DNA from 2 places in the Marinobacter sp. VGCF2001 genome. Region 1 is predicted to be linked to the other one. Evidence: predicted binding sites of a transcription regulator. Region 1 holds the regulator's gene; the other holds the start of a gene.
What was found. Region 1 encodes sigma-54, which starts transcription at its own class of promoters, with help from an activator protein. Its sites were predicted from a motif close to ANTGGCATNNANNTTGCTNT; they were not measured.
Positions count from the first base shown of each region.

Region 2: a site for sigma-54 is predicted at 9,664-9,683, ahead of ACP2AU_RS08150 (PEP-CTERM sorting domain-containing protein). Genes of this name have one in related genera too.

Region 1 is NZ_JBNFVX010000011.1:74,223-88,635, forward strand. It holds gene lptA (lipopolysaccharide transport periplasmic protein LptA) at 1-333, shown strand, start outside; gene lptB (LPS export ABC transporter ATP-binding protein) at 311-1,036, shown strand; gene ACP2AU_RS11735 (RNA polymerase factor sigma-54) at 1,224-2,753, shown strand; gene hpf (ribosome hibernation promoting factor) at 2,827-3,135, shown strand; gene ptsN (PTS IIA-like nitrogen regulatory protein PtsN) at 3,225-3,695, shown strand; gene rapZ (RNase adapter RapZ) at 3,749-4,633, shown strand; gene ACP2AU_RS11755 (HPr family phosphocarrier protein) at 4,640-4,909, shown strand; gene mgtE (magnesium transporter) at 5,001-6,362, shown strand; gene yjgA (ribosome biogenesis factor YjgA) at 6,380-6,904, shown strand; gene ACP2AU_RS11770 (carbon-nitrogen hydrolase family protein) at 6,905-7,729, opposite strand; gene ACP2AU_RS11775 (YhdP family protein) at 7,751-11,461, opposite strand; gene rng (ribonuclease G) at 11,499-12,980, opposite strand; gene ACP2AU_RS11785 (Maf family protein) at 12,977-13,579, opposite strand; gene mreD (rod shape-determining protein MreD) at 13,584-14,060, opposite strand; gene mreC (rod shape-determining protein MreC) at 14,060-14,413, opposite strand, start outside.
Region 2 is NZ_JBNFVX010000006.1:6,543-20,955, reverse strand. It holds gene ACP2AU_RS08200 (AMP-binding protein) at 1-89, opposite strand, end outside; gene ACP2AU_RS08195 (ABC transporter substrate-binding protein) at 358-1,332, shown strand; gene ACP2AU_RS08190 (ABC transporter permease) at 1,399-2,301, shown strand; gene ACP2AU_RS08185 (ABC transporter ATP-binding protein) at 2,311-3,105, shown strand; gene ACP2AU_RS08180 (DUF6160 family protein) at 3,155-3,970, opposite strand; gene ACP2AU_RS08175 (adenosylcobalamin-dependent ribonucleoside-diphosphate reductase) at 4,525-6,663, shown strand; gene ACP2AU_RS08170 (NrdJb) at 6,692-7,390, shown strand; gene ACP2AU_RS08165 (GFA family protein) at 7,562-7,963, shown strand; gene ACP2AU_RS08160 (lactoylglutathione lyase family protein) at 8,096-8,596, opposite strand; gene ACP2AU_RS08155 (LysR family transcriptional regulator) at 8,689-9,561, shown strand; gene ACP2AU_RS08150 (PEP-CTERM sorting domain-containing protein) at 9,724-10,377, shown strand; gene ACP2AU_RS08145 (hypothetical protein) at 10,516-10,968, shown strand; gene ACP2AU_RS08140 (SMR family transporter) at 11,020-11,352, shown strand; gene ACP2AU_RS08135 (GNAT family N-acetyltransferase) at 11,359-11,844, shown strand; gene ACP2AU_RS08130 (dehydrogenase) at 11,852-13,906, opposite strand; gene ACP2AU_RS08125 (class I fructose-bisphosphate aldolase) at 14,046-14,413, shown strand, end outside.

The sequences.
Region 1 (14,413 bases):
GGCGTCAGCCGCATAGAGGCCGCCGGCAACCCTGCCCATTACCGCCAGCCCGGACAATCCGGTGCAGCCACAACGGATGCACAGGCTCTGAACATCACCTGGTCTGGCGAGGAAAGCCTGGTCATTTTCGAGCGCCAGGCAGTCATCGAACAGGGCGGCAATGTGTTCCGCGGTGATGTCATTCACTACGATACCGTGCAGCGCGTGGTCACCGCAGACGGTGGCGAATCCCCGGACGGCAGTTCCGGCCGGGTGGAAATGGTCATCCAGCCGCGCAATTCAGCTCAATCCACTGACGGGAAAGGTTCGGATGGCAGTTCTCAGAGCCAGTAATCTGGCGAAAAGCTACAAGCAAAAGAAAGTCGTTCTGGATGTTTCCCTGGAAATCCGTTCGGGTGAGATCGTCGGCCTGCTCGGCCCCAACGGTGCCGGTAAGACCACCTGTTTCTACATGATTGTCGGCCTGGTCCCGGCGGACCGGGGCCGTGTCACCATCGACACCCAGGACATAACACCGCTGCCCATGCACGGCCGGGCTCGCAAAGGCATTGGCTACCTGCCCCAGGAAGCCTCGGTCTTTCGCAAACTCACCGTGCGCGACAACATCATGGCCATCCTCGAAACCCGCAAGGGCATGAGCAGGGCCGACCGCGAGGCCAAACTGGAAGAACTGCTGGAGGAGTTCCACATCACCCACATCCGGGACAGCGTGGGTATGGCGCTCTCCGGTGGCGAACGGCGCCGGGTTGAAATCGCACGGGCACTTGCCATGGAGCCGGCGTTCATCCTGCTGGACGAACCCTTTGCCGGGGTCGACCCCATTTCCGTCAGTGACATCAAACACATCATCCGCCACCTTCGCGACAAGGGAATCGGAGTACTGATTACCGACCACAACGTTCGGGAAACCCTCGACATCTGCGAAAACGCCTATATTGTCTCCGGAGGCCACATCATTGCCTCCGGAAATGCCGAAGCCATTCTCTCCAACCAGCAGGTGAAAGAGGTTTATCTGGGCGAAGAGTTTCGACTTTAAGCGAACAAACCGGGGTTTATCCGGGCGCTGATTGTTTTGATGATCTGGAGCAAGTAAACTCGGCAAAAAACTTGCTTATACTGTCCACAGACAACGGCAAGTAACCAGCACACAACATTTTTTCGGCACGTGCGCCGGCAACGCAACAACCGGGATGCCCACGAGTGATGGATCTTGAGCCATGGTTATGAAAGCCTCATTACAGCTTAAGCTGGGCCAGAGCCTGACCATGACGCCCCAGCTGCAGCAGGCCATACGCCTGCTCCAGCTCTCTACCCTCGATCTTCAGCAGGAAATCCAGCAGGCGCTGGAATCCAACCCCATGCTGGAAACACCTGAAGACGACGAGCACACCGAGAGCGAGGAACGCGAGGAGAGCGAACACAGCGAAGCCTCTGCTGCCGAATCAGCGCAAGACGACAGCCAGCAGGACACAAACACCGACTGGGATGAGACCGAGAACGGCCCGGACTGGTCGTCAGAAAACGACATCCCGGACAACATTCCAGACGACCTGCCGGTCGATACTGCCTGGGACGACATCTACCAGTCTGCTCCCGCGCCGGCCAGCAAGGGCGACGACGAGAACGACTCCGATTTCGAGACCCGGAACTCCCCTACCGAGACCCTGCGGGACCATCTGGAATGGCAACTGAATCTGACGCCACTGAGCGAACGCGACCAGGCCATTGCCCACGCCCTGATGGACGCCGTTGATGAACGAGGCTATCTGACCTCGACCCTCGAAGACATCCATGCCGGGCTGGCAGACGAATCCGAAGAAGACCCTCTGGAACTGGATGAAGTTCAGGCTGTACTGCATCGCCTGCAACATTTCGATCCACCGGGGGTGTTTGCCCGGGATCTTCAGGAATGCCTGCTGATTCAGCTGAACCAGCTGCCGCCCGATACCCCGTGGCTGCGCCAGGCTCGCCTGGTCGTTACCCAGTTTCTGCACCTCCTCGGCAACCGCGACTACGCCCAACTGTTGCGCCGCAGCCGCCTGAAGGAAGACCAACTGAAACAGGTGCTGGCCCTGATTACCAGCCTGAACCCCCGCCCGGGGGACGTGGTTGACCGGGCCGAGCCGGATTATGTCATTCCGGACGTCATCGTTCGCAAGCATGAAGGCCGCTGGAGGGTGGAACTGAACCCCGAGATTGCCCCGCGCATACGGGTGAATGCCAGCTATGCCTCGCTCATCCGGCGGGCTGACAGCAGTGCCGACAATACTTACCTGCGCGATCAGCTGCAGGAGGCCAAATGGTTTATCAAGAGCCTGCAAAGCCGGAACGAAACCCTGCTCAAGGTTGCCACGCGCATTGTGGAACACCAACAGGGATTCCTCGACCAGGGCGAAGAAGCCATGAAGCCGCTGATTCTCTCGGACATCGCCCAGGCGGTGGAGATGCACGAGTCCACCATCTCACGCGTGACCACCCAGAAATACATGCATACTCCGCGAGGCATCTTCGAGCTGAAGTACTTTTTCTCCAGCCACGTCAGCACCGCGGAAGGCGGCGAATGCTCCTCTACAGCCATCCGGGCGATGATCAAAAAACTGATTGCCGAGGAAACCCCGAAAAAGCCATTGAGCGACAGCAAAATTGCGGCCATGCTAGGGGAACAGGGAATCAACGTGGCCCGGCGCACCGTGGCCAAGTACCGGGAGGCCATGCACATACCTCCCTCGAACGAACGTAAACGACTGGTTTAAACTTTCACCGGTGCAAGATGCACCGGTACGCAAGCCGGCAAGTGCGCCGGCAGTATGACAACAGGAGACGCCTATGCAACTCAACATTTCCGGCCATCACGTAGAACTGACTCCCGCTCTGAAGGATTACGTCAACACCAAGTTCGAGAAGCTGGAGCGTCACTTCGACCACATCAGTAACTGCCAGGTCACCCTGGAGGTCGAGAAGGTACGCCAGTTGGCCGAAGCTACGCTGCACGTCATCGGTGGCGAGATTCACGCAAAGGCAGAAAACGAGGATATGTATGCCGCTATCGACGCCCTCGTCGACAAGCTGGACCGCCAGATCCTCAAGCACAAAGAAAAGAATGTAGACCGGATGCACGGTAACGGCGCCCGCTAAACGGCGGACCTTACCGGGTGTTTCATGACACGAGCTGCGGCGGGGCTAACCGGCCGCAGCCTTTTTTTTAACGGACGTATAGTCGATCCATGAGCGACCCATCCCTGACCATCGATAACATTCTTGCGCCTGAGCTGACCCTTTGCCGGGCCTCGGCTTCAAGCAAGAAGCGTGTGCTGGAGTTCATCGCCGAACGGATTCACTTCCAGGACGAGATACTCAGCGACACCCAGATCTTCAACAATCTGGTCTCGCGCGAACGGCTGGGCAGTACCGGTATTGGCGAGGGGATCGCCATCCCCCATTGCCGCCTGGAAGGCCTCGACCGGGTGATCGGAGTACTGATGACCCTGGAGGAGCCGGTCGACTTTGATGCCATCGATAACCAGCCTGTCGACCTGGTGTTTGCGCTGATCGTGCCCAAAGAAGCCACCAGCGAGCACCTGGAACTTCTGAGCCAGCTGGCGGAGCGGTTCAACGATAACGAATTCTGCACACAACTGCGCCAATGCACAGACGCCGCCAGCCTTTACCAGCGTATGACGAAGAATCATCACTGAGATCAGCCTCGACATTGAGAGGCTGCCAGGCAGATTGAAGGAGATACAGCCCCATGAAGCTGATTATCGTCAGTGGCCGGTCCGGTTCCGGCAAAAGTACCGCCCTGCACGTGCTGGAAGACCTGGGTTTCTACTGCATCGACAACCTGCCCATTGGCCTGCTGTTCCCGCTGACCCGGGAAGCAACCACCCAGGAAGCGCCCGGTCGTCTCAAGAAAATGGCCGTCAGCATTGATGCACGCAACCTGTCCGGTGAACTGGCGAACTTTGAAGTCATCTATGAGCAGCTGAAAAAGACCGGTGTCGAGGTCGAAATCATTTTCCTGGACGCCGACGAGCAATCGCTGCTGCAGCGCTTTCACGCGACCCGCCGCAAACACCCGCTGAGTGACGACAAGACCTCATTGCGGGAGGCCATTACCAATGAGAAGCTGTTGCTGGAGCCCTTGTCAAAGCTCGCCGATCTGTACGTGAACACCACCGGGCTGTCTATGTACGAGCTGCGCGACATGATCAAGCAGCGGGTTGCAGGGCGCAAAGACCAGGAACTGGCCCTGCTGTTCCAGTCCTTTGGTTTCAAGCATGGTGTACCGGTAGACTCGGACTACGTCTTCGATGTGCGCTGTTTGCCCAACCCGTACTGGGACACCAGCCTGCGCAAGCATACCGGTGTCGACCAACCCGTCATCGATTTTCTGGAGCGCGAACCCCTGACCCGGCAAATGGTGGACGACCTGACCGGCTTTCTGAATACCTGGCTGCCCTCCTTTGCCGACAGCAACCGCAGCTACATGACCATTTCCATTGGCTGCACCGGGGGCCAGCACCGCTCGGTTTATGTCTGTGACCAGCTGGGGCGCCATTTCCGGGACCACTACCACAACGTGCAGGTTCGCCATACCGAGCTGCCGCACCTGCAAGCCCGGGGGGAGATCTGAGCGCCTATGATTTGCCGCCCCATCACGATTATTAACAAGCTTGGCCTGCACGCGCGGGCCACGGCGAAACTCGTGGCCACCGCCTCGGAATTCAGCAGCAGTGTCCGTATTCGCGGCAAAGGCCGGGACGTAGACGCCAAAAACATCATGCAGGTGATGATGCTCGCCGCCAGCCAGGGCACCGAGGTGGAACTGGTTGCCGACGGCCCGGATGAACAGGATGCCGTCGAGAAGCTGGCCGCACTGATCGATGATTATTTCGGCGAAGGACAATAACCGCCGGTTTCGTCATTCACCTACAATCCTTTCTCACGTGTGCCACCTAACTCCGCTATAATGCAAAGGTTTTCTGATCGCAGGTGGTTCAATGACCGACATTCTGGAAAAAAGCCAGGCCCGCCAACGTCTTCGCTCACTCAGTGAAGCGCTGGACAGTGGTGCCCTCAAGCAGGTGGCCCGCATTCTGAATGGCGGCCTGAGCCCCAGTGACATTGCCCACTTACTGGAATCCTCACCGCCGCGCCAGCGGGCGCTGCTGTGGAACCTGGTCGACAAACAGCTGGAAGGGGAAGTTCTCCAGTACCTGGGCGACGATATCCGTGGTTACTTCCTGAGTCAGCTGAACGCCCAGGAACTGGCGGACATTCTTGAAGATTTCGAGTCGGATGATCTGGCTGACCTGCTCCAGCAACTGCCGGATACCGTGATCCAGGAAGTTCTGGACACCATGGACGAGCAGGACCGCCAGCGAGTCGAGGAAGTTCTCGCTTACCCGGAGGACACCGCCGGCGGCCTGATGAACACCGACACCATTACGGTGCGCCCGGACATCAGTGTCGACGTTGTGCTGCGTTACCTGCGCCGGCACCGCAGCCTGCCGCCGATGACCGACAGCCTGATTGTAGTCAGCCGGCGGGACGAGTTTATCGGTATGCTGCCCATTACCCGAATGCTGGTGTCCAACCCCGCGGCGACCGTGCGGGAGGTTATGGACACAGACATCGAACCCATCCCGGTAACACTCTCGGATACCAAAGTGGCTACCCTGTTCGAACGTTACGATCTGATTTCCGCCCCGGTAGTAGACGAGAGCAGCAAACTGCTGGGCCGGATTACCATCGATGACGTAGTCGATGTTATCCGTGAAGACGCCGACCATTCTTTGATGAGCATGGCCGGCCTGGATGAGGACGAAGATACCTTCGCCCCGGTTATGAAAACCACTCGCCGCCGTGCAGTCTGGCTGGGCATCAACCTGATTACCGCGTTTACCGCATCGGCGGTGATTGGCCTGTTCGAGGAGACCATTGCCAAAGTGGTGGCCCTGGCAGTGCTGATGCCGATTGTCGCCAGTATGGGCGGCATTGCCGGCAGCCAGACACTGACCCTGGTCATCCGGGGCATGGCGGTTGGTCAGATCAGCGGCGCCAACGTGGGGTGGCTGCTGAACCGGGAGTTTCTGTCCGGAATGCTGAACGGCCTGTTATGGGCAGTGGTGGTTGCCGCGGCAGCCGTGGCCTGGTTCCAGGACTGGCTGATAGGCGCCATCATTGCCGCCGCGCTGATCATCAATCTGGTGGCGGCAGCGCTGGTGGGTACCGTCTTGCCACTGTTCCTGAAATCCCGGAACATTGATCCGGCGCTTGCCGGCAGCGTGATACTGACCACCGTCACCGACGTTATCGGCTTCATGGCCTTCCTGGGGCTGGCCACCATTTTCTATGCCTGAGCAATCTGTGATCCATCATGACTGATCAATTTGACGACGAACACCAGGAATATCTTGGCCCGAGCAAATCGCAGCTCAAGCGCGAAATGCACGCTCTGCAGGAATTGGGAAAGCGTATGCTGGACCTTAACGACGAGCAGCTGGCCACCCTGTCCATAAGCGATACCCTGAAAAATGCCATTCTCGAATCACGCCGCATTCCCCAGCGTGAGGCGCGCAGACGGCACCTGCAGTACATCGGCAAGGTATTACGCCATGAGGACGACCCGGAGACCATTGGCCGGGCCATTGACGCCTTCTATGCCGGCAGCGAAGAGCACACCCGCCGGCACCACCTGGCCGAGCGCTGGCGTGACCGGATGATCTCGGAGGGCGACAAGGTAGTCGGCGAGTTTATTGATTACTGCCCCGCCGCCGACATTCAGCACCTGCGCAACCTGGTGCGCAACGCCCGCAAAGAAGTGGCCAAAGGCCAGAATACCGGCCAGTCCCGGAAACTGTTCCGGGCCCTGCGCGAATGGATTGACGACGCCGAGCAATAATTACAGCTGCCGGTGCTCCCACACCGGCATCTGGCTGCGCAACTGTCGCAACAGGGCAAGGTCCAGATCGGCGCTCGCAATGCCCGGCCCCTCGTCGTATTCACTGACCACCCTGCCCCAGGGATCGCAGATCAGACTGTGGCCGTAGGTCCGGCGCCGGCTGCTGTTGTCGCCACCCTGCCCCGGCGCGACCACCCACACCTGGTTTTCAATCGCACGGGCGCGTATCAACGCGTGCCAGTGGGCATTACCGGTCTGCCAGGTGAAGGCACTCGGTAGGGACACCCACTCCACCTGCTGCTCCCGCAGTGCCCGGAACAGCTCCGGGAAGCGCAGGTCGTAACAGATCGCCAGCCCCAACCGGCCAGCAGGGGTATCAACGGCAACCACCTGGTTGCCGGGCTCAAAGGTATCCGACTCCCGGTACTGGCCGTGCGCATCTTCGACCATGGCATCGAACAGGTGAATTTTATCGTAGCGGGCCACCTCGTCGCCCTGATCATTGTAGACAAGGCAGCTGGCCCGAACCCGGTCTGCGATGTCCGAACCATCCGGCCGGCGGGCCAGCGGCAGGGAACCGCCCACAATCCACAGGCCCAGGGCCCGCGCCTGCTCAGACAGAAACTGCCGGATGACCGGTTCGCTCCCCACTTCCCGGCGACCACATTCAAGCATCTGCGCAGTGGCGAGAACGGCAAAGTTCTCGGGCAACACGGCCACTCGCGCACCCCGCCCGGCCGCCTCGGCCAGCAATGTACGTGCTTCCTCAAGATTGGCATCGACGTCGTGGGTACTCACCATCTGGATTGCCGCAACCTGTGCCATTTTTGCCTCCTGGTTTCTGGCTTATTCTCCGGTATCAAACACGCCTCTGAGGTCGACCTCGGGCTCACTCCAGCTTCCGGTTACACTATAAGTGGCACTGGTGAGCCGGCTCAACGGGTCGCCGAGAATCTTGTCGAGCACGAACAGTGCACCGCCAATCGGTGCGCTGGCCCCCATCAGCAAGGCAGCCAGCGGCAGATTCTGGGTTACCGGCAACACCAGCACCAGGCGCATATCCAGGCTTTCGTCTGTCATATTCGTAGTGCCACTGAGTTTGAACGCGCCGGACGGACCCACCAACTGTAACTCCGGATCAAGCGTCACCAACCCGTTTATGATCTGCGCCTTACCGGATATCGCATCAAACGCCACACCCCGCTCGTAAAGATCCGAGAAATCGAGCTGTAACCGCCGCCACAGAGTATCTGTATTCAGCAAATTGAACACCCGGAACAGCTGTGCTGAATTACTCTGCTCCATAATCATGCCATCGTCCAGCCGGATGCTCACCGAGCCGCTGATCTTGCCTGGCGCAATGTCGTCCGGGCCGCCCGGCCAGTCCAGATCCAGCTCCACCCCCGTTTCTGCGTTGGTCATCGGAATGGAGGTACCGGTCAACGCTTCGAGGTCCTTCAGGGCTCCGCCATTGAGTGACCCGCGGAACCGGGTTGCCTCACGCTTATCAATCACGCTCCAGGTCATGTCGCCGGATAGCACCAGGGAGCCCAGCCGGCCCTCCATCGCCTGCACGTTCAATTGGTAAGGCTCCGGACGCAGCTTGAACTGCCAGTTGCCCGCTGACTGTCCATCCAGCCGCAAGTCTGCAATACGCACGTCGATGTCCGGCCAGTTCCCCATATCCAGATCCCTGAACGCCTGAAGCTGCTCTTCCAGCGTCAGCAGTTCCCGGCCGCGGGGGGCTGTTTCCGGCTCACGCACCAGACGAAGGGTTTCGAAATCGGCTTCGACGATGCCCTCCGATTTCGGCAGCAGCACACGCCCCTTGGCCCTGTCCGATTCGGTGTGAATGATCCAGCGATCGTCCAGTTCGAGCGCCTTGACCGAGATGTCGGTCAAGCGATGGGAGCCGAGGTTGAGGGAATCGAACATCAGCTCGAACCCCGTCTCTTGCAACAGGAAATGGGCATCAATCCGGTCCTGCCACTGAGCGGAAACAGACAGACCTGCACTTTCGAACGGGTCGACCCGGACAGTCAGCGGCGCGTGCTCTGCGCTGGCCTTCGCTAACGGTTCCGGCCAATCTACCTGCAGGCCTTGCAGGTCTGAATAAAGCTCGATGACCGGGTTTTGACGCCCGCCCAGCTCCAACTCAGCGCTGTAGTGAAGCGCGCCGGAGAGGCCCGGGGCGGCTTTTTCCGGCACATTGAAAGCCGTCAGGGAAGCCGGTATCGCTAACTTTCCTGTCTGGCGCACGGAAATACCGGAACCCTTGTCGGAGACAGACAAACCGATATCCACCGGCTGACCGAAAAAACGGGCTGTGGCAGGCTCGCCGGTAAAACCGTCGGTACTGTCATAGGTAATATCGGCAGCAATTTCTTGCCAGCTCAGGCCTGCTCCGGGCAGCTCAAACCCGCCGTTCCCGGTTTGCAGTCGCGCTGTCACCCGGGGCTCGTGCCCTTCTGCCAGGGGCAGATCAAGCCCGAGGTCGAGTTCGAAGCTGCCGCTATAACGGGCCTCGGTGTCACCGTACCCCAGTAACTCACCCAGAGGGGTATTGGTCAGCCACCAGGGCACGCGCTCACCGGGCACGACAGTACTGGCAGCAACGTCGACCCGGGTAGGGTTATCGACTTTGCCGGGAATCACGCGCACCTCTGTGTTTTTCAGCTCAAGGCCTCCGATCTGCCCGCTGGCCAGAGCTACCCGGGTATCGGAATTCTGGATGACTACACGCCCCTGCGACTGCTCAACCGCTGGCCAGCCGGGGTCAAAACGAATGGCGGCGTCCTCAAACCCATACCACATGGACGACACAAAAGCCCCGGAGGGTGCTTCGGCATCGATACGACCGTGGCCATAATACCGGCCGCGAACGCGGGCCTGCGAAATGCTCTCGGTCAGCCAGTTGTAGAGCTCTCCGCCAACGGCATGGACCGGCACAAAGTCCGCCAACATACTGGCGTTGCCGTCCTCCACGCCGACTCTCAAACCCAGGTTATCCTCGCCGAACTGGTCAAGCCGCAGATCAAAAGCGCCACTTAGCCGGGTGTCGGCCTGGTAGGTAAATTCCAGATCTTCGGAATGCACCCGGGTTATCCCTCCGGACAGGTTCCAGGCCACAGTTCCAGACAGCGAATCCAGTGTCCACTCGGTATTGAACAGTTCGGGAAAGCCGAGTATCGCCGGCTCACGGGTATTCAGAACCACCCGGCCGCTGACTGCATCCATTTGGATATGTCCATCCAGCCCCCGGGCCCCGGGCGCTCCCGACCAGGCGCTGACCCCCACATCCCGGAGCCTTGCGCTCAGTGAAAACAGCGCGCCCTGCTCCGGCAAAACGAACAGCATATCGTCGAGAAAACCGGTGGGCTGATAATGCACCAGAGCTTCGTTCGCCTCTTTCGGTAACAGGCGCAGTGCCTCCACCAGGCGCCGCAGGGGTTGCAGCGGCAGCGAGTCTGCTACCAGCGTCAGGTCACCGTCCCGGTCGCCAATCCGGATACTGAACGGAGATACCGGGTCGCCAATCCAGTCCCAGCGCAATTCCTGAAGGTTGAGAGCTTCGCCCCGGCGCCAGCCAAAACGGGCCTCGATGTTTTCCAGGGGCGCAAGGGAAGCCTGATTCACACCCAGCTGAAGATAGGGGGTGCTGACCTGCCCCTGAATCTGCTCCAAATCACCGCCGGCAAAGGTTAGCCAGCCGCTTCCGCCCAGATCGAACCCCTCGACCCGAATGCCCCGCCATTGGAGGTCATCAATCAGGCCATCAAAGAATCGACCGGAACCGACATCGAGATAAAGCTGCCCGGTAAACTCGCCCCGGAAAAAGCCCTGCCCGACCAGGGCAAAGCGGGCAAGCTCAGTGGTGGTTCCGCTTTGCATGGCCCGGCCTGCAGCCTGGAACAAGCCGCCCCGATAAGACAAATCCAGCTGCGGGATATCAACAAAACGCAGGTTCTGCCTACTGGGCCCAAGGCCCAGGCTTACCCGGGTAACCCGAACTTCCGGGTTGGACAGCCAGCGTCCGGCCACGCGAAGCCAGTGCTGGAGTTCCGGCGGGCCCGGCTCCGCGAGCTCCACTATTTCCTCCACCGGGTTGGTGAACGGGTCCTCTGTGGGGCGCACGACCGTCAGCGCCAGCCCGTCGGCATCGAAGTTCCGGAACACAAGCCGGAAACGGAACAGGGAGGCAAAAAAGTCCAGCCGCAACGCCAGATGCTCAAGCTCTGCCTCCAGCCGGCCTGAATCGGGGGAACGAACGGTGATATCTTTGGCGGTTATGGAAGGGTCCAGCCAGTACCATTGGGATGAGAGGCTGCCGACCGAGACGTCCAGGCCGGTGGCTGCAGAGAGTTCTCCGGCGAGCTCATCTGAAAACCGGTCAAGGCTCGCGGTCAGCTGGCGGCCCACACCCACGTAGAGGGCAAACAACACCAGTACCACCAGTATCGCCCACCAGACCACGCTGGCGAAGCCCGCCAATCCGCGGGCAACCAGGCCACGGTCATCCTCGGCTGGCTGCGAACTGTCCGGCTCGCGGATTGACATAACATTCAGCTCCCTGCAACGCCCTGCTGCTCAGCGGTCAGAGCAACACAACGTCGTACTGTTCCTGACTGTAAAAAGGCTCTACCTGGAAGCGAATGGTTTTGCTGATAAAGGTTTCAAGATCGGCCACGTTGTCCGATTCCTCATCCAGCAGGCGGTCCACGACTTTCTGGGAGGCCATCACCAGATAATTCTCCGCCTCGTAGGCCCGGTTAACCCGGAGAATCTCCCGGAAGATCTCGTAACACACGGTTTCGTCTGTTTTCAGGAAGCCCCGGCCATCGCATATCGGACAAGGTTCGCACAAAACCTGCCCGAGACTCTCGGTGGTGCGCTTTCGGGTCATCTCCACCAGCCCCAGTTCCGAGACGCCGGTAATTTTGGTTTTGGCGTGATCACGCTCCAGCATTTTCTCGAGCATCCGGTGAACCTGGCGCTGGTGCTCCGGGTCTTCCATGTCGATGAAGTCAATAATAATGATCCCGCCCAGGTTGCGCAGCCTGAGTTGACGGCTGATCGCCCTGGCCGCTTCCAGGTTGGTTTTGAAGATGGTTTCTTCAAGATTGCGATGGCCCACAAAGGCACCGGTGTTGATATCAATCGTGGTCATCGCTTCGGTCTGATCAACGATCACGTAGCCACCGGACTTCAGCTGCACCTTGCGGCTCAGGGCTTTCTGGATTTCGTCTTCCACCGAATACAGATCAAAAATCGGACGCTCGCCCGGGTAATACTCCACCTTGTCGGCAAACTCGGTGACAAACTCTTTTACAAACCCCATCACCCGCTGATAGCTCTCCCGGCTATCAATCCGCACTTTCTCGGTTTGCGGTCGGATCAGGTCACGAATGGTGCGGATAAACAGCGGCAGGTCCTGATAGACCACCGAGGGCGCCGCCGCTTTGCCAATCTGTTCCTGGATCGACTGGCTCAGGCGGTGCAGGTATTTCATATCCGCGATCAGGTCTTCCGCTGCGGCCGCTTCGGCGGCGGTGCGGATGATATAGCCGCCCTGGACATCGTCGTGCTCGGAAGCACCTTCTTCGATCAGGGATTTCAGGCGCGCCCGCTCGGTGTCATCTTCAATACGCTGGGAAATTCCGATATGGCAAACACCGGGCATGAACACCAGATAACGGGAGGGAATGGAAAGCTGGGTGGTCAGGCGAGCACCCTTGGTTCCGATGGGATCTTTGGTGACCTGAACCACCAGGGACTGCCCTTCCCGCAATAGTGTGCGAATGTCCGGCACACTTTTCGGGGTGTCTGACGGCTCGTCGGGCGATGGCTGGCCACTGACCACGTCGGAGGCATGAATAAACGCCGCCCGTTCAAGGCCTATATCCACAAACGCCGCTTCCATACCCGGTAGCACCCGCACCACCTTGCCCTTGTAGATATTACCCACAATCCCCTTGCGGCTGGTGCGCTCGATGTAGGCTTCCTGCAACATTCCGTTTTCAACCAGCGCCACGCGGGTCTCTACCGGGGTGACGTTAATCAGGATCTCTTCACTCATGCTTGGCTCTCCTTACTGCATGGCCAGTGGTGCCAGACAGGGTCGCCTGCGCTTGCCAGTAATTCGGCCGTTTCCCGCAGGGGCAAACCCACCACGGCGCTATAGCTTCCCCTGAGCTCCCGGACAAAGATACCACCAAGTCCTTGAATACCGTAGCCGCCCGCCTTGTCCATGGGCTCACCGGTGGCCACATAAGCGTTGATTTCGGCCGCCTCGAGCTCGCGGAACGTCACATCCGTCACCACCACCAGGGCCTGACACTGGTCTGCCTGAGCCAGTGCCACCGAGGTCATCACCTGATGGGTGTTTCCCGACAGGCGCTGCAACATATCGCCCGCCTCGGCTTCAGAGGCCGGTTTACCGAGAATTTCTCCGTTCAGCACCACGGAGGTATCCGAGCCCAGTACCAAAACGTCCGGCGCTGCACGGGAGACAGCCAGGGCTTTTTCACGCGCCAGGCGCTCGACATAATCTCTCGCCGGTTCCGCCGGCTGCGGGGTCTCGTCGATTTCGGCCGGCATCACCCGAAAACTCACCCCGATCTGTCTCAGCAGTTCGGCCCGGCGTGGTGACGCCGAGGCCAGAATGAGGCCACTCATAAAGTCATCCCAGTTTACGGTTGATTCGGTCCAGCACGCCACTGACCAGAGGCCACGCCACTGCACTGGTAACCGCGGGCCACAAGTAACTGAATCCGGCCCCTTCGGCGCCCAGGAGCTGTTTTACAAAGTGCACCAGCATCTGGTTGATCCCCAGAAGCAGGAACACCATCAGGCATTGCTGGGGCAGCGGATACATACGGAGCCGTTGATGAATGGTCAACACGAGGAAGGCGATGAGCGCCATACCGATGGCATTCACCCCCAGGGGCGTGGATTCCAGTATGTCCAGCAATAATCCCAGGCACCAGGCCATAAGAATGCCGAACTGGGCCGGAGCCCGGAAGGTCCAGTAGAAAACGATCAGCCCCAGCCACTCCGGCCGGAACGTGAACCAGTCCACCGGGAACAGGGAAATACTTAAAACCAGCGACAACACGACGGTAATCGCGAACAGCGGGTAACTGATTACCGATAACATCAGTTCGCCTCCTCATCAGCCGGCTCGACGGGTGCGCTTTGCGGCCGTGAGCGTTGCTCGGGCTGAAATACCACCAACACCAGGCGGCTCTGGTTCAGGCTCGCTTTCGGTGTGGCCCGTATCGTGACGAAAGGCTCTCCGGACTCTTTGGTAATGGCGTTGACTTCCGCTACCGGATACCCCCGGGGGAAGCGGCCGCCCAGACCGGAACTGACCAGCATATCCCCTTCGCGGACATCCGCCGTGTCCGGCACATGAACCAGGTCCAGTTCATTGCTGTCGCCGTTACCCAGCAAAATCGAGCGCAGGCCGTTACGCACCACTTCTACGGGCACGGCATGGCTGCTGTCAGA
Region 2 (14,413 bases), on a different contig from region 1:
CCGATGGGCTGTGTCATGTATAGGGAATCGGGGCTGGTGGCCTCCCAGTGGTAGACCATATCCAGCGGGAGCTTTGTCGTTGTATCCATGGACCTTCCTGATTTGTCGTTATAGTTTGGATTCGCTGAGTCGCGTTCTCGTATTATTAGACTTTGGTATCGTATTTCAACACATCTGAGCCCGTCAAAACGTGATCCGTGCAAAATAAATCGCTTTTGCAACTTACTCACCATTGCTTTGAAGAATCTGCCCCCTGCGCTACACCGATTGGCCTGTGGCTGTGGTAAACTTGCGCACCTTGAATTTTTGCCCCCGTTTTCGCGGGAAAAAAACAGAAACTGACTCGGAGATGGGCATATGGCCAAGAAATCCCTGCGCACGCTAATTGGTGCCTCGCTGCTGGCCGCAGCCGGCCTGGTTCAGGCAGACGAGCCACGCGTTGTTGCGATTACCCAAATTGTTGAACATCCGGCACTGGATGCCGCTCACCAGGGTGTGAAGGATGAGCTGGCTGAACGCGGTTACCGTGAAGGCGAGAATCTCCGCCTGATGCACGAGAGCGCCCAGGGCAACAGTGCCATTGCCTCGCAGATTGCCCGCAAATTTGTCGGCGAGAGCCCGGACGTGATCGTTGCGATTGCCACGCCATCGGCCCAGACAGTGGCTGCGGCAGCGCGCAACATACCGGTGGTGTTCTCGGCGGTGACTGACCCGGTCGCGGCCAAACTGGTGAAAAGCTGGGAAGCCCCCGGCGCCAACATCACCGGTGTAAGCGATATGCTGCCCATCGAAAAGCATCTGGATATGCTTCAGCGCGCCATGCCAGATGCCAAGCGTATCGGCACCGTTTACAACCCGGGCGAGGCCAACGCCGCAGCGCTGATCGAGCTACTGGAAGAGCGTTTGCAGGCCCGTGGCATGGAACTGGTCAAAGGCGCAGCCACCAAGACCTCCGAAGTACTGGGCGCGGCCCGCTCTCTGGTCGGCAAGGCCGACGCCATCTACCTGACCACCGACAACACCGTGATCAGCGCGGCAGAGGCGGTGGTTTCCGTGGGCGAGCGGGCTGACATTCCCGTGTTCGCCGCAGACACGGCCACCGTAGCGCGCGGGGCTGTCGCGGCCCTGGGCTTCGACTATTACAACCACGGTCGCCAGACGGGCGCCATGGTTGCCAGAATACTGGAAGGTGCCGGCACAGCCGATATGCCGGTTGAGACTATGGAAGAGCTGGATCTGTTCGTGAATCCAGCCGCCGGTGAGCGCATGGGCATCACCCTGCCCGACAGCCTCATCCAGGACGCCAAGGAAGTCGTCACAAACGACAAGTAACGCCTGACCAACACGGGCGGACCCCAAAAGGGCCCGCCCGTTTTCTTTCACGGTGAAAAATTACCCATGCTCAGTGAAATCGCTTTTTACGGTGCTCTCGAAACCGGCCTGATCTACGGTCTGGTAGCCTTTGGTATCTACCTCTCGTTTCGTGTACTCGACTTCCCCGACCTGACAGTAGACGGCAGCTTTCCATTAGGCGCCGCCGTTGCTGCCATGCTTATCATTGAAGGCTGGAACCCCTGGCTGGCAACCGGCTGCGCTGCACTGGCCGGCATGGCTGCCGGTGCCGTCACCGCCCTTCTGAATGTAAAACTCCACATCCTGAACCTGCTGGCCTCTATCCTCACCATGATTGCGCTTTACTCGGTTAACCTGCGCATCATGGGTCGGCCCAACGTGGCTCTGCTCACCGAAGACACCGTATTGACTCCCTGGTACGACCTGGGAATGGCCTTCCACCAGGTACCGGTAGTGCTGTTTACACTGGTGGCCATTGCCTCACTGATTTTGCTGTGGCGGTTCATGAAATCCGAAACCGGCCTGGCCATGCGCGCCACCGGCGCCAACGCCCGCATGGCCCGCGCCCAGGGCATTGCCACCGGCGGCATGATTGTTCTCGGCGTGGCCCTTTCAAACGGCCTGGTGGGTATGGCCGGCGCACTCTTTGCCCAGAGCCAGGGTGCTGCCGACGTTACCATGGGCGTTGGGGTTATCGTTATCGGCCTGGCGTCTCTGATTGGCGGTGAAGCCGTCATAACACCTTCTACGGTGGTTCGCGCGCTGTTGGCCTGCGTTGTCGGTGCCATCATTTACCGCCTGGCTATTGCTTTCGCCCTGAACGCCGATGCCCTGGGCCTGCAGGCACAAGACCTGAACCTGATTACTGCGGTTCTGGTAACCCTTGCCATTGTGTTGCCCGGCGTTCGTACCAAGATCGTCAGCCGCTTCACCAGCAAAAAAGCCTGAGGAGACAACATGATCAGCGCAACCGATCTGCGGCTTACCTTTGGTAAAGGCACACCGCTGGAGAACCCCGCCCTTCGAGGCATGAGCCTGACCGTTAACCAGGGCGAGTTTGTGACCGTCATTGGCAGTAACGGCGCCGGAAAATCCACATTCCTGAACGCACTGGCCGGCGAAGTCATGGTCGACAGCGGCCAGATTATCGTGGACAACCTTGACGTTACCCGCCTGCCCACGCATAAACGGGCGGCACGGGTGGCGCGGGTGTTCCAGGACCCATTGGCCGGTACCTGCGAAAACCTCTCGATTGAGGAAAATCTCGCACTGGCCATCAAGCGTGGCCAGCGCCGGGGCCTGACCAGCGCGGTGAAAAAACAGTACCTCGGGCAATTCCGGGAAAGCCTTTCGACACTCAAGCTCGGGCTGGAAAACCGTCTGGGCGACAAGATGGGCCTGCTCTCTGGCGGACAGCGACAGGCCGTCAGCTTGCTGATGGCGAGCCTCACGCCGTCGAGCATTCTACTGCTGGACGAGCACACCGCCGCGCTGGACCCGAAAACCGCCAACTTCGTGCTGGAACTGACCCAGCAGATCATTGAAGAGCAGCATCTGACTGCCCTGATGGTCACCCACAGTATGAAGCAGGCGCTGGAGGTAGGCGACCGCACAGTCATGCTGCATCAGGGCCAGGTGGTGTTCGACATTGCCGGCAAAGACCGGGACGGGCTCGAAGTGAAAGACCTGCTCGGCCTGTTCGAAAAGCAACGGGGGCTGGAAGTCGACGACGACAGCTTGTTGCTGGGATAAACGAAAAAGCGGGGCTCTTACACCCCGCTTTTCTTTTTCTGCCAGACGATTAGTGCCCGTAGATACGCAACGCGGTATTGTTCACGGCCAGGTCGTCCATAAACACAGTACCGATCGAGTGCTGGCCGACAATCACCTCTTCAATGCCAACATCGGCACGAAATACCGGCATATCGATCGCCAGGGCATCGCCAGTACCGGCCTGCCTTGTTCCCCTATACACATCCAGCTCAACTTCCGCGAAAAGGTCCAGCGGGCTCGGCCGGCGAAGATCGTAATCCGCTCCGGTAATTTGCAATCCCCGTACACCCATAGCCAGGAACGGCACATCGAAGTTCATCACTTCAATGGCAAACGCGCCGCGGAAGTTCAGCACATCGGTGGCGGTGTCGATTTCAATAGACGTGCGCCCCACAACCCCCTCTGCGAAGAAGTTATTCATCAACAGGGTCTGGTTATTACTGCCATCCGTGCTCAGCAATTCCCAGGCACCGGTGGTGATGCGAAAATCCACCGCCGAAAACTGGATCGGCAGAATGTTGATCACCGCATCGCCATCCGAGTACACATCGATATCGACCTTGATATTATCGAGCTTATCAGAGGCAGAGGTACCCGCGAGGCCGCTATAGCCGAAGAAGTCGGTGCGCTCCGCACCGCCAATGCTGATATCGCTAACCGACAAAGAGCCCTCATCTGTATAGATAAAGCGACCGATGTCGACCTTGGTTTCCAGTTCAATGGTCACACCGGCCTGGCCGGTGATGTTGCCCATCGTGGTTTCATCTAACGGTTGAAACGCCAGGGCCGCCGGGGGCGCCCCGGCGATGCACAGCGCAAGAACGGTAGGTTTCAGGCCTTTCATTGTTCTTTTCCTTTTATAGTCGTTATCACTTCCTGTGGGCCACTACAGTGTTACGACGCCACGCTAACACTTTACCGACACGTCGTTTTCGGATACGTGCAGAAGTCACAAAAACCTGTATTCCAAAACGGTTATCTCGAGCACTTTTTAACCACAATATGTAGTAATGATCACAGAAAGCGGTCGTGGTGCGGGCTGCGGCATTTTCAAGAAGTTTTCCATTGATTTTCTTAGCCCTCAAACGCCAATCAATAGTTGCTCTCTTATTCACAGAACACTATATCCTGTTATACTTCATCGTAATTGAGCCCACATATAGGGCCTCTACGCCAAGATCTACCAGAAGTCAATGAGTAGAAAAGCGGGCTATACCCACGCTCGCAGCGTGTATCGACAGCAGATTTCGGGCATCACGGGTAGTTTTTCGAAAGAGCCCAACCACCATATATAGTGGTTGATCTTTGGTCGGGCCCAGACAGTACCGCAAACGCATGACGACACAGCGCCATAAATGGCGCTTTCGAACAGAGACAGACTGAAAACCGAGGGTGGCAATGAACGCTAAGGCACAGGCAGTGATCAACACGATTCCCATGCAGGAAGCTTCGCTGGATATCTGGAACAGCAAATACCAGCTGAAAACCAAAACTGGGGAGGCCGTTGATAAAGACATCGACGCAACCTACGAGCGCGTGGCCAAGGCACTGGCTGAAGTTGAGAACAAGAATGTACGCAGCAAGTACATGAAGGAGTTCCTGTGGGCGCTGCAAAACGGTGCCATACCGGCTGGCCGCATCACCTCCAATGCCGGTGCCGAAGCACACAAGCCCGCCACCTCCACAATTAACTGCACGGTGTCTGGCACCATCGACGACTCCATGAACGACATCCTGGAGAAAAACCACGAAGCCGGCCTTACGCTCAAAGCTGGTTGTGGTATCGGCTACGAATTCTCTACCCTGCGCCCGCGGGGTGCCTACGTCGCTGGCGCTGGTGCCACCACCTCCGGCCCGCTGTCGTTCATGGACATCTTCGACCGTATGTGCTTCACCGTGTCGTCTGCCGGTGGCCGCCGCGGCGCGCAGATGGCCACGTTCGACGTGCACCACCCGGATGTCATCGAGTTCATCCAGGCCAAGCGTGAAGACGGCCGCCTTCGCCAGTTCAACCTGTCCCTGCTGATCACCGAAGACTTCATTGAAGCCGTGCGCAACGGCGACGACTGGCACCTGTCGTTCCCGGTCACCCAGAAAGAAGCCGACGACGAAGGCCTGGACCTGACCGACGCCAGCCAGTTTGTGTACCGCGACTTCCCGGTACAGGAAGGCTACGTCGTCAACAACGAAGGTAAAGTGGCCTGCCGCATCTACAAGACGGTGAAAGCCCAGTTCATCTGGGACACCATCATGACCAGCACCTACGACTATGCCGAGCCAGGGTTCATCCTGATCGACAAGGTTAACCAGATGAACAACAACTGGTTCTGCGAGGACATTCGTGCCACCAATCCCTGCGGCGAGCAGCCTCTGCCCCCTTACGGCAGCTGCCTGCTGGGCTCGGTGAACCTGACCAAATTCGTAGACTACCCGTTCACTGAAAAGGCCAGCTTCAATTACGAGAAGTACCGCAAAGTGGTGGGCACCTTTACCCGGATGCTGGACAACGTGGTAGAGATCAACGGCCTGCCGCTGGCCGAACAGCGCCACGAAATCACCTACAAGCGCCGTCATGGCATGGGCATTCTGGGCCTGGGTTCTACGCTTGCCATGCTGCGTATGCCTTATGGCTCTGACGAATCCGTAGAATTCACCGAAGAAGTGGTTCGGGAAATGGCCGTGGAAGGCTGGCGCCAGTCCCTGGCCCTGGCTGAAGAGAAAGGCCCGGCACCGATCATGGAAGACGAATTCGAAGTCACGCCGAAAATGCTGAACAAGTGCCCGCAACTGGCCGATGACGGCATCAAGATTGGCGACAAAGTAAAAGGCAAGGTACTGCACGCGAAATACAGCGCCTACATGGCCCGCATCGCCGAGGTAGAGCCGGAGCTGGTGGCCAAGCTGGCCGAGCAAGGTGGCCGTTTCACACACCACACCTCCATTGCACCCACCGGTACCATCAGCCTGTCGCTGGCCAACAACGCCAGTAACGGGATTGAGCCGAGCTTCTCGCACCACTACGCACGGAACATCATCCGTGAAGGCCGTAAAACCAAAGAGAAAGTGGACGTATTCAGCTTTGAGCTGCTGGCCTACCGCCATCTGGTCAACCCGGGCGCCATGCCGTTCTCCGACGACGAAGACAAGAAGCTGCCGAGCTACTTCACCACGTCCGACGATGTCACGCCAACCCAGCACGTAGACATCCAGGCGGCCGCGCAGAAATGGGTAGATTCCTCCATTTCCAAAACCGCCAATGTTCCGACAGAATTCGCCTATCCGGATTTCAAGGGCATCTACCTCTACGCCTACGACAAGGGCCTGAAAGGCTGCACCACCTTCCGCTTCAACCCGGAAGCGTTCCAGGGCGTATTGGTGAAAGAGAAAGACCTTGAAAACACCCTTTACGAATTCACCCTGGATGACGGCAGCAAAGTGACCCTGCGCGGTAACGAACAGGTAGAATACGACGGAGAAACCCACACCGCCGCCAACCTGTTCGATGCGTTGAAAGAAGGCACTTACGGCAAGTATTAATCCGGGACCGACAAACAGGAATACCAACATGACAGTGAAAATCAGCAACCAGATCGTCGGCTACCGGGTAAAGAAGGCCGACACGGAAAATACCGGCGAACAGCCCGCAGCCGCTGCCGCGGATTCAAAGCCGGTATTGATGAATGAAAACATCGAACGCCCGGATTTCTTGCTAGGCACTACCTACAAGATCAAACCGCCCGTGGCCGAGCACGCGATGTACATCACCATCAACGATATCCTGCTGAACGAGGATACCGACCACGAAACGCGTCAGCCGTACGAAGTGTTCATCAACTCCAAATCCATGGAGCACTTCCAGTGGGTCATCGCGCTCACCCGCGTTATCTCTGCCGTGTTCCGCAAAGGCGGTGACCTGACCTTCCTGGTGGAAGAGCTGCGCAGCGTGTACGACCCCAACGGCGGTTACTTCAAGAAAGGCGGCGTATTCATGCCCTCGCTGGTGGCCGAAATCGGCGCTGTGATCGAGAAGCACCTGAAGGCCATCGGCCTGCTGGAAAGCGACGAACTGAGCGAAACCACCAAACGCATCCTGGCGGAAAAGCGTGCCGAGTTCGAAGCCACCCAGAACAAGGCCACCAACGACGATGCCAGCAGCGACTACCCAGCCAACGCCACCATGTGCGGCAAGTGCAGCACCAAAGCGGTGATCGTCATGGACGGCTGCGCCACCTGCTTGTCTTGCGGTGACAGCAAGTGCGGCTAACGTAAACAGCCGCTGAGTTGCAAAAGGCCCGGTTGCGAACGCATCCGGGCCTTTTTGTTGGTGAAAAGCTCAGATAGCGCTTCGTTATTTGCGAAAATGCGGCTATGGCGATATTACTAACCCGAATCTGGCTTGTTTCTTGGAAAGGGGTGTGAATTGGAAAGGAGTCTTATGACTGAGCATTTCGGATCTTGTTTGTGTGGCACCGTAAGTTTTAAGGTAAAAGGCGAGTTCGATAGCTTTTATCTTTGCCATTGCCAGCATTGCCAAAAAGATACGGGGGCGGCTTATGCGGCAAACCTGTTCTCACGGACAGCTAAACTGGTCTGGCATTCGGGCGCTCATGCGGTTACTTCCTTTACGCTTCCAGGCACTCGTCATAATAAGAGCTTTTGTCAGTTGTGTGGCTCAGCGTTGCCAAGCTCTCACACATCAGGTTTGCTCGTCGTTCCCGCAGGGTGTTTAGACACTGAAATCTCTTTGTCGCCAACCGCGCACATCTTCTCAAACAGCAATGCTGCCTGGGATAAGGAGTTAGAAAAAGTGCCGATGTTTGAGGGGCTGTCAGATTGAGGGACCATCCCTTTTCCGGCACCTGGCGCCGCTGGTGGTGTTTTCCGGGTATCTGGTTTACACACGGCTGTTTATTGAGCGCGAGGGCTGACACGGCGAACCGCCCCGCCCTCCTTTGATGGCCTCAGGTGCTTAATAAGCGCCTTCGCTGTAGATCAGCTCGTAGCTGTGGCTGTAGATTTCCAGAATGTTGCCGAACGGGTCTTCCATGTAGATCATGCGGTAAGGCTTTTCGCCTGGATAGTAATAGCGTGGCTTTTCCATCCGGCGCTTGCCGCCTGCGGCCACGATGCGCTCGGCCAGCTCTTCCACGTTCGGGTCTTGCACGCAAAAATGGAAAATGCCGGTTTTCCAGTACTCGAAATTGTTCTCCGGGTTCTCCTGGTTCGGGAACTGGAACAGTTCCACGCCAATTCGATCGCCGGTCGACAGGTGCGCAATCCGGAAACTGCCCCACCCTTTGCCGAAGACGTCGGTGCACATCTCACCGATGGCGCTGTCGTCTTCTTCCACGTCGGTCGGCTTCATAATCAGGTACCAGCCCATCACTTCGGTGTAGAACTTCACGGCCTGGTCCAGATCCGGAACAGAAATACCGATGTGCGAAAAGTTTCTCGGATAAACGTTGTTCATGGTGCGCTCCTCGTTGATGACCAAGTCCAGATTACAAAGCGCAGGAGATAACGTAAAATGATCATTTGTGATCATATTGAGCATATTCTGTAATGATAAATACCACCTGGTTACGTACCTTCTGCACGCTTGTAGACGTCGGCCATTTCACCCGGACGGCGGAACGCCTGCACATGACCCAGTCCGGCGTCAGCCAACACATACGAAAGCTGGAGGAGCAGTTGGGCAGCCAGCTACTAATCAGAGAAGGTAAACAATTCCGGCTGTCGGAAGCCGGCCAAAGGCTTTACGTTGAAGCTCAGGACATTCTGCTGGCGCTGTCAAATCTGCAACGAACCATCGGCGAAGACCCGCCCTATGAGGGGGAGGTGCGGATCATGTCGCCCGGCAGCGTGGGGCTTAAGCTGTACCCCAAGCTGCTGGCCCTGCAAGCCAGGCACCCGAAGCTGGTGATTGATTACCGGTTTGCTCCGAATCAAGACGTCGAACAGGCCATTGCCAGCTCACGGGTGGATATCGGCTTCATGACCGCGCGCTCCACGCTTCCCGAGGTGCAAAGCACCGCCATTGCCGAGGAATCGCTGCTACTGGTATTGCCTGCAAGTGCGCCAAACATGGATTGGGACACGCTCATGGGCCTGGGCTTTATCGATCACCCTGATGGCAGCCATCATGCCAGCCTTTTGCTGGGCGCAAATTATGATGAATTTCAACACAGCAGCCTCTTTCCGCGAGCGGGATTCTCTAATCAGATTGGAATGATTCTGGAGCCGGTCAGCCTGGGGCTCGGGTTTACGGTGTTACCCGCTCATGCCGTAGAGGCCTTCCCCCGCACGGAAACCGTCCGGGCCGAATACCTGGAGAACCCGGTCAGCGAGACTCTGTATCTGTGCACCCATCGCCAGCGAGTGCTGCAGAAGCGATTGGAGACGGTCATCTCGCATTTAAAAGTGTGGCTTCAGTAAGTCGCGCGATTCGATATACTGGAGGCTTTAAAGATTTGTCTGGTTTTTTTACACCGGAGTGAAATCGTTACTGAAAAATCTTTACAGGTTAATGGGTTAGGAATTGGCCTATCTCTTGCTGGAGTTTTTTCGCACCAAAACAATCTAAATAAGGAAGTTATTATGCGGAAAATCATAGCTCTTGTTGGCCTGACCTTATCTATGCAGGTAAACGCCGCTTTAATCGCTGAGTATGATCTGGCGACAACCCCCAATAACAGCACAAATGTGGCGGCAACGTTTGTCGAACCAGGTTTTACTGCAACCGACCTGATCCTGAACAACGCTTCGTCAACAACCGCTTCATTCTCCAACCATTTTTACCACAACGGTTGGGATAGCACGCTTAATACCAGCAAGTATTACGAAACGACGATTGGAAACGCCAACAATTTCAGTCTGTCCAAAGTTGATTTTTCTATGGAAAACACCGGGGGAGCATCAACATACTGGCTAAGATCCAGCCTGGATGGCTTTAGTGCAGACATCGCAAGCGGTAGCTTTCTCAACGGGCTTGTTACCAATTTCAGCGTAAACCTTGCAGCCCTGGGCACGCTGTCGGCGCCCGTAACCTTCCGCTGGTTCGTTGCTGGCCCCTCAGTTTCGGGGTTTGCCAACCACGAAATTCCGGGCACTGGCGGTGGGTTAGCTGATGTTGGCCAGGATCTCGGGTTCTATGGCCAGGCAGTGTCCGTGCCCGAACCCGGTTCGCTGCTATTGTTGGGTCTTGGACTTGCCGGCCTGAGTTTTGCGAGAAAGACGAGAGACACCGCCTGATCCAGGGCGTTCCGAGCACGGCAGCTCTGATTCGACATAGAGTTGCTGTGCTGTTCAATTTCCTTGCCCTGCCCCTCGCCATTTCAGCAATATCCGCATAGAGTAGCTCCGCCAATTCATTATTGACGGAACCCAGTCATGTTTAAATCCATCGCCCTGTCCGGGCTTTTGGTCATTCTGGCGGGGCTGATTGCCTTTCAGTATTACATTACCTCAGTGCCAGGGCTTGAGCCTCCCATCTCGGCTACGGATGCCCGTTACGTCGATGACGACAACTCGTTGCTTGTGTCGCTGGTCGGCAGCAGCGGCCAGGTCTTTACTATCGGGCTTCGTGGCGAGATCCTCGATAGCCCGGAGGAAACCGCATTGTTTTTTATCAGCCACCCGGACCTGGTGCCCTATGTTTACTGGCCGGGGTTGCGCAGTAACGATGAAAAGCGTGTGATGAAGTTGCTGAGCCGCTGGGCGCAGAACCTGGATGACCCGGCAGCGGTGGCAGCCCGTTTCACCGGGGCGGAGCAGAAAACAACCGCACCGGATGCAGAAGCCACGGCGTATCAAATCTATTCAGTGTTAAAGAGCAGGAACTGATCCGCTTCTCATCCGATCAAGCACCGATACGCATTCATTAACGGGGAATTTATGAAAAGCTGGCTGCTTCTTGGCTTTGCCATTGTGGCTGAAGTGGTTGCCACATCGGCATTGAAATCCAGTAACGGGTTTACCCGACTGATGCCCAGTACCATCGTTGTTCTGGGTTACGGGGTGGCCTTCTACTTTCTCGCCCTGGCGATCAAGACCATTCCGGTGGGCATAGCCTACGCAGTCTGGGCTGGCCTGGGGATTGTATTAATATCGCTCATCGGTTGGTTGATGCTCGGTCAAAAGCTGGATTTTCCTGCGGTTGTCGGTATGCTGCTGATTGTGGCCGGCGTTCTGGTCATCAACCTGCTTTCCAACACAGGTGCACACTGAACTGATATGAGTACCGTCACTTCGATCACCCTTCGTAAATACCGGATTCAGGATTTGAGCCCGGTGGTCCGGCTGTTCACCGATTCCGTGCATGAGCTTACGGCGGGCGCTTACGACGAAACCCAGCGCTATGCCTGGGCATCGCGCACGCCCCACCTGGATACGTGGCGCGAGCGGCTTGAGTCAATGGAAACGCTGGTTGCGGAAGAAGGCTCGGATCTGGCTGGCTTTATTTCCTATGAAAAAAGTGGCCATATCGATCTGGTATTCACGGCGCCAAACTTCGCCCGCCGGGGCATTGCGTCTGCCCTGTACCACGAGGCCGAACAGCAGCTGAAAGCCCTGGGGGTAAAAGAGCTGAGCACCGAAGCCAGCGTAGTTGCACGCCCTTTCTTTGAACGCCACGGCTTTGAAGTGGTCGACGAACAACGGGCAACCCTGCGCGGTGCCCAGTTCCTGCGCTATCTGATGCGCAAGAAACTGGACGACTGACCCGCCATCATGCGGGTTCTGTGGCTTCGGCTGCCAGCGCCCGCACACGCTGGAAATCCTCCTCGGTAAACACGCCATTAACGCCAGACACGGCCGCCAGCTCCATGCCGTGTTTGAGCCCGAGCTTGTAGATTTCCCGCACCTTTTCCCACTCGATGTTCCGGCCCAGGGTAAAGTTTTCAAAACGGGCTTCGAGCGCCAACACGATGGTCTCGGCCAGGCAGGCATAGGCGATGCCTTTGGGCAGGCCGATGTCCTTCATGCGGACCTCACCCGGCAACTGAATTTCTCCGGATTCAATCACCAGAACATCCGGCCGCTTTGCCACGTCTTCAGCCGGAATATCCAGTGGGCGAGCGACATCGGTAATCACACACCCCGGTTTCACACGCATGATATCCAGAATCCGTTTTCCGGCGCCGGAGGTGGCGGTAACCACCATGTCCATGTCGGACAGATCGCGGTCGGTCGTGGCCGCCACATGAACTTTGGCGCCCGGGGTTTCCAGCTCAATGCTCTCTTTCAATGCCAGCAGTTTTGCGGCCTCGGGAGCCACCAGATAGATTTCGTCCACCGCTTTGGCCAGCAGCCGGGCGCAGACGGAGCCAATGGCCCCGGTAGCCCCTACCACCATGGCATTTCCCGCCATTTTACCGCTTTGCCCGATGCTGACACGGCCCACCTTTCTTGCCGCATCGTGGGCGGCCCAGAGGGCACCAGATGCGCTGTAGCTGTTGCCCGTGGTGATCGGCAGCGGCGCGCGCTTGGCAACGGTAATGCCGGCATCGCCAACGACTTTGGTGAACGCGCCCAGGCCCATAATCTGGGCACCAAGCTTTTTCGCCAGTTTTGCGGCAGCCAACAGCCGGCTGTAGGTAAATTCGGGATCATGGGCCATGATTTCCTTGGGGGTGCCCCCCACGGTAATCAGCCAGCCCTCCACCTCGTCGCCGGTGGGTGATTTTATGCCCGACACTTTGGAATAAATAAACGGTGGCGTATAGGCCACCGCTTTTTCAACCAGATTCATAACCGTCGCCGGGGAGACGTTGGCAATCCAGTCCAGCGGTGGTGTTTTAGTCAGGTATTGCTGCGACAACGGATGAATAACAAACGCAAACCGGTTTACCCGCCGGTAACCGTCGGGGTAAAGAATCCGCGGCTCTATGCCGAGGCTCTGAATGATGTCGAGAAAATCATCCGCCCCCAGCTGTTCCGGTGACCGCGACAAGGCCGCACTGATCATCGCTTCCATGACGTTCACGCCAACCGGCCGACCTTCCAGCCAGGGGCTGTAGTCCACCACCATGGCCACCTTGCGGGATTTCAGCCAGTCCATGGCGGAATCTGTTACCCGGGAGGTGATCACGGTTTTGCCGTCCAGCTCTTTCTCCGAAAAAGCCTCAAGGTCGGCCATGGCACCAACGATGACATGGCTGTCCCGCACGGATTCATGCAACGAGCCTCGAATGAGTTTTTCACCCATTCGATACAGCGGCGTTTTGTGGAGCGTTTCGATGAGCTTGACCGCCGCCGGCCGGAACATTACCGGAGCCGTTACAGAGGTGTAGGTCTCCAGCTGCCGGAGGGAGGTGAGCAGTCGCGGCACGCCAAAATCCATATAAGGATCGGCGAAATACAGGTTCTCCGTGTGCTCTGACAACGCTTTGGCAATGCGGTAACCGGCCTGTCCGTTCAGGAACAGCACCCGGGCATTATCGAAAAAATGCCCGAGCTCGGTCTGGGTGTGCCGAACCGCCCACTCCTGCAATATGCCCCGCAGGCCGGCACCGGTTGTCACCGATTTATCCGGCACGCAGGCTTCAAGGCGGGCGGTGTCTGGATGCTGCAGTTGCTCGCGCCCTACCTGATAGTGATCGTGAATCATGCTCAGGCCAATGGCGTCGGCCTCGCCACGAACCGACTCAAGAACTGCCTCAGCGTGATCCAGATGACCATCTGTACCCACCCGGATAATTCTGAATGGCTGGTTCAGAAACGAGGTTTCCAACTCGTAATCGTACTCAGATGATCCCTGGCTAACACTAACAACCGTTTTCATGCGGGGTTTCCTTGTTGTTTTATTATCCGTTCAGTTTAGAAGATCTATCGTCCACCTGCTTTAGCTCAAGTCAAATAGCAGGCACGAATTTACCAGCTAAACTGATGCTATTTCCTTCACGCCAATTCAGGGAGCCACCATGACCATTCAGGAAGAACTCAAAGCCACGATTGAAGATCTTGTACAACCGGCGAAAGGCATCCTCGCCGCAGACGAAAGCTCTCCCACCATTGCCAAGCGGTTCAAGGCGGTGGGCGTGGAATCCACGGAGGCCACGCGCCGGGCGTACCGGAGTATTATTTTCTCCACGCCCGATCTGGGTGACCACATCAGCGGTGTCATTCTCTATGAGGAAACCCTGGAGCAGCTGAGCCTGGACGATATCTCAATCCCGAAACTGCTGGCCAGCCAGGGCATCGTGCCCGGCATCAAGGTGGATCAGGGTAAGGGGCCACTGGTGAATGCGCCAGGCGATGAGATCACCTATGGCCTGGATGGCCTGGCAAC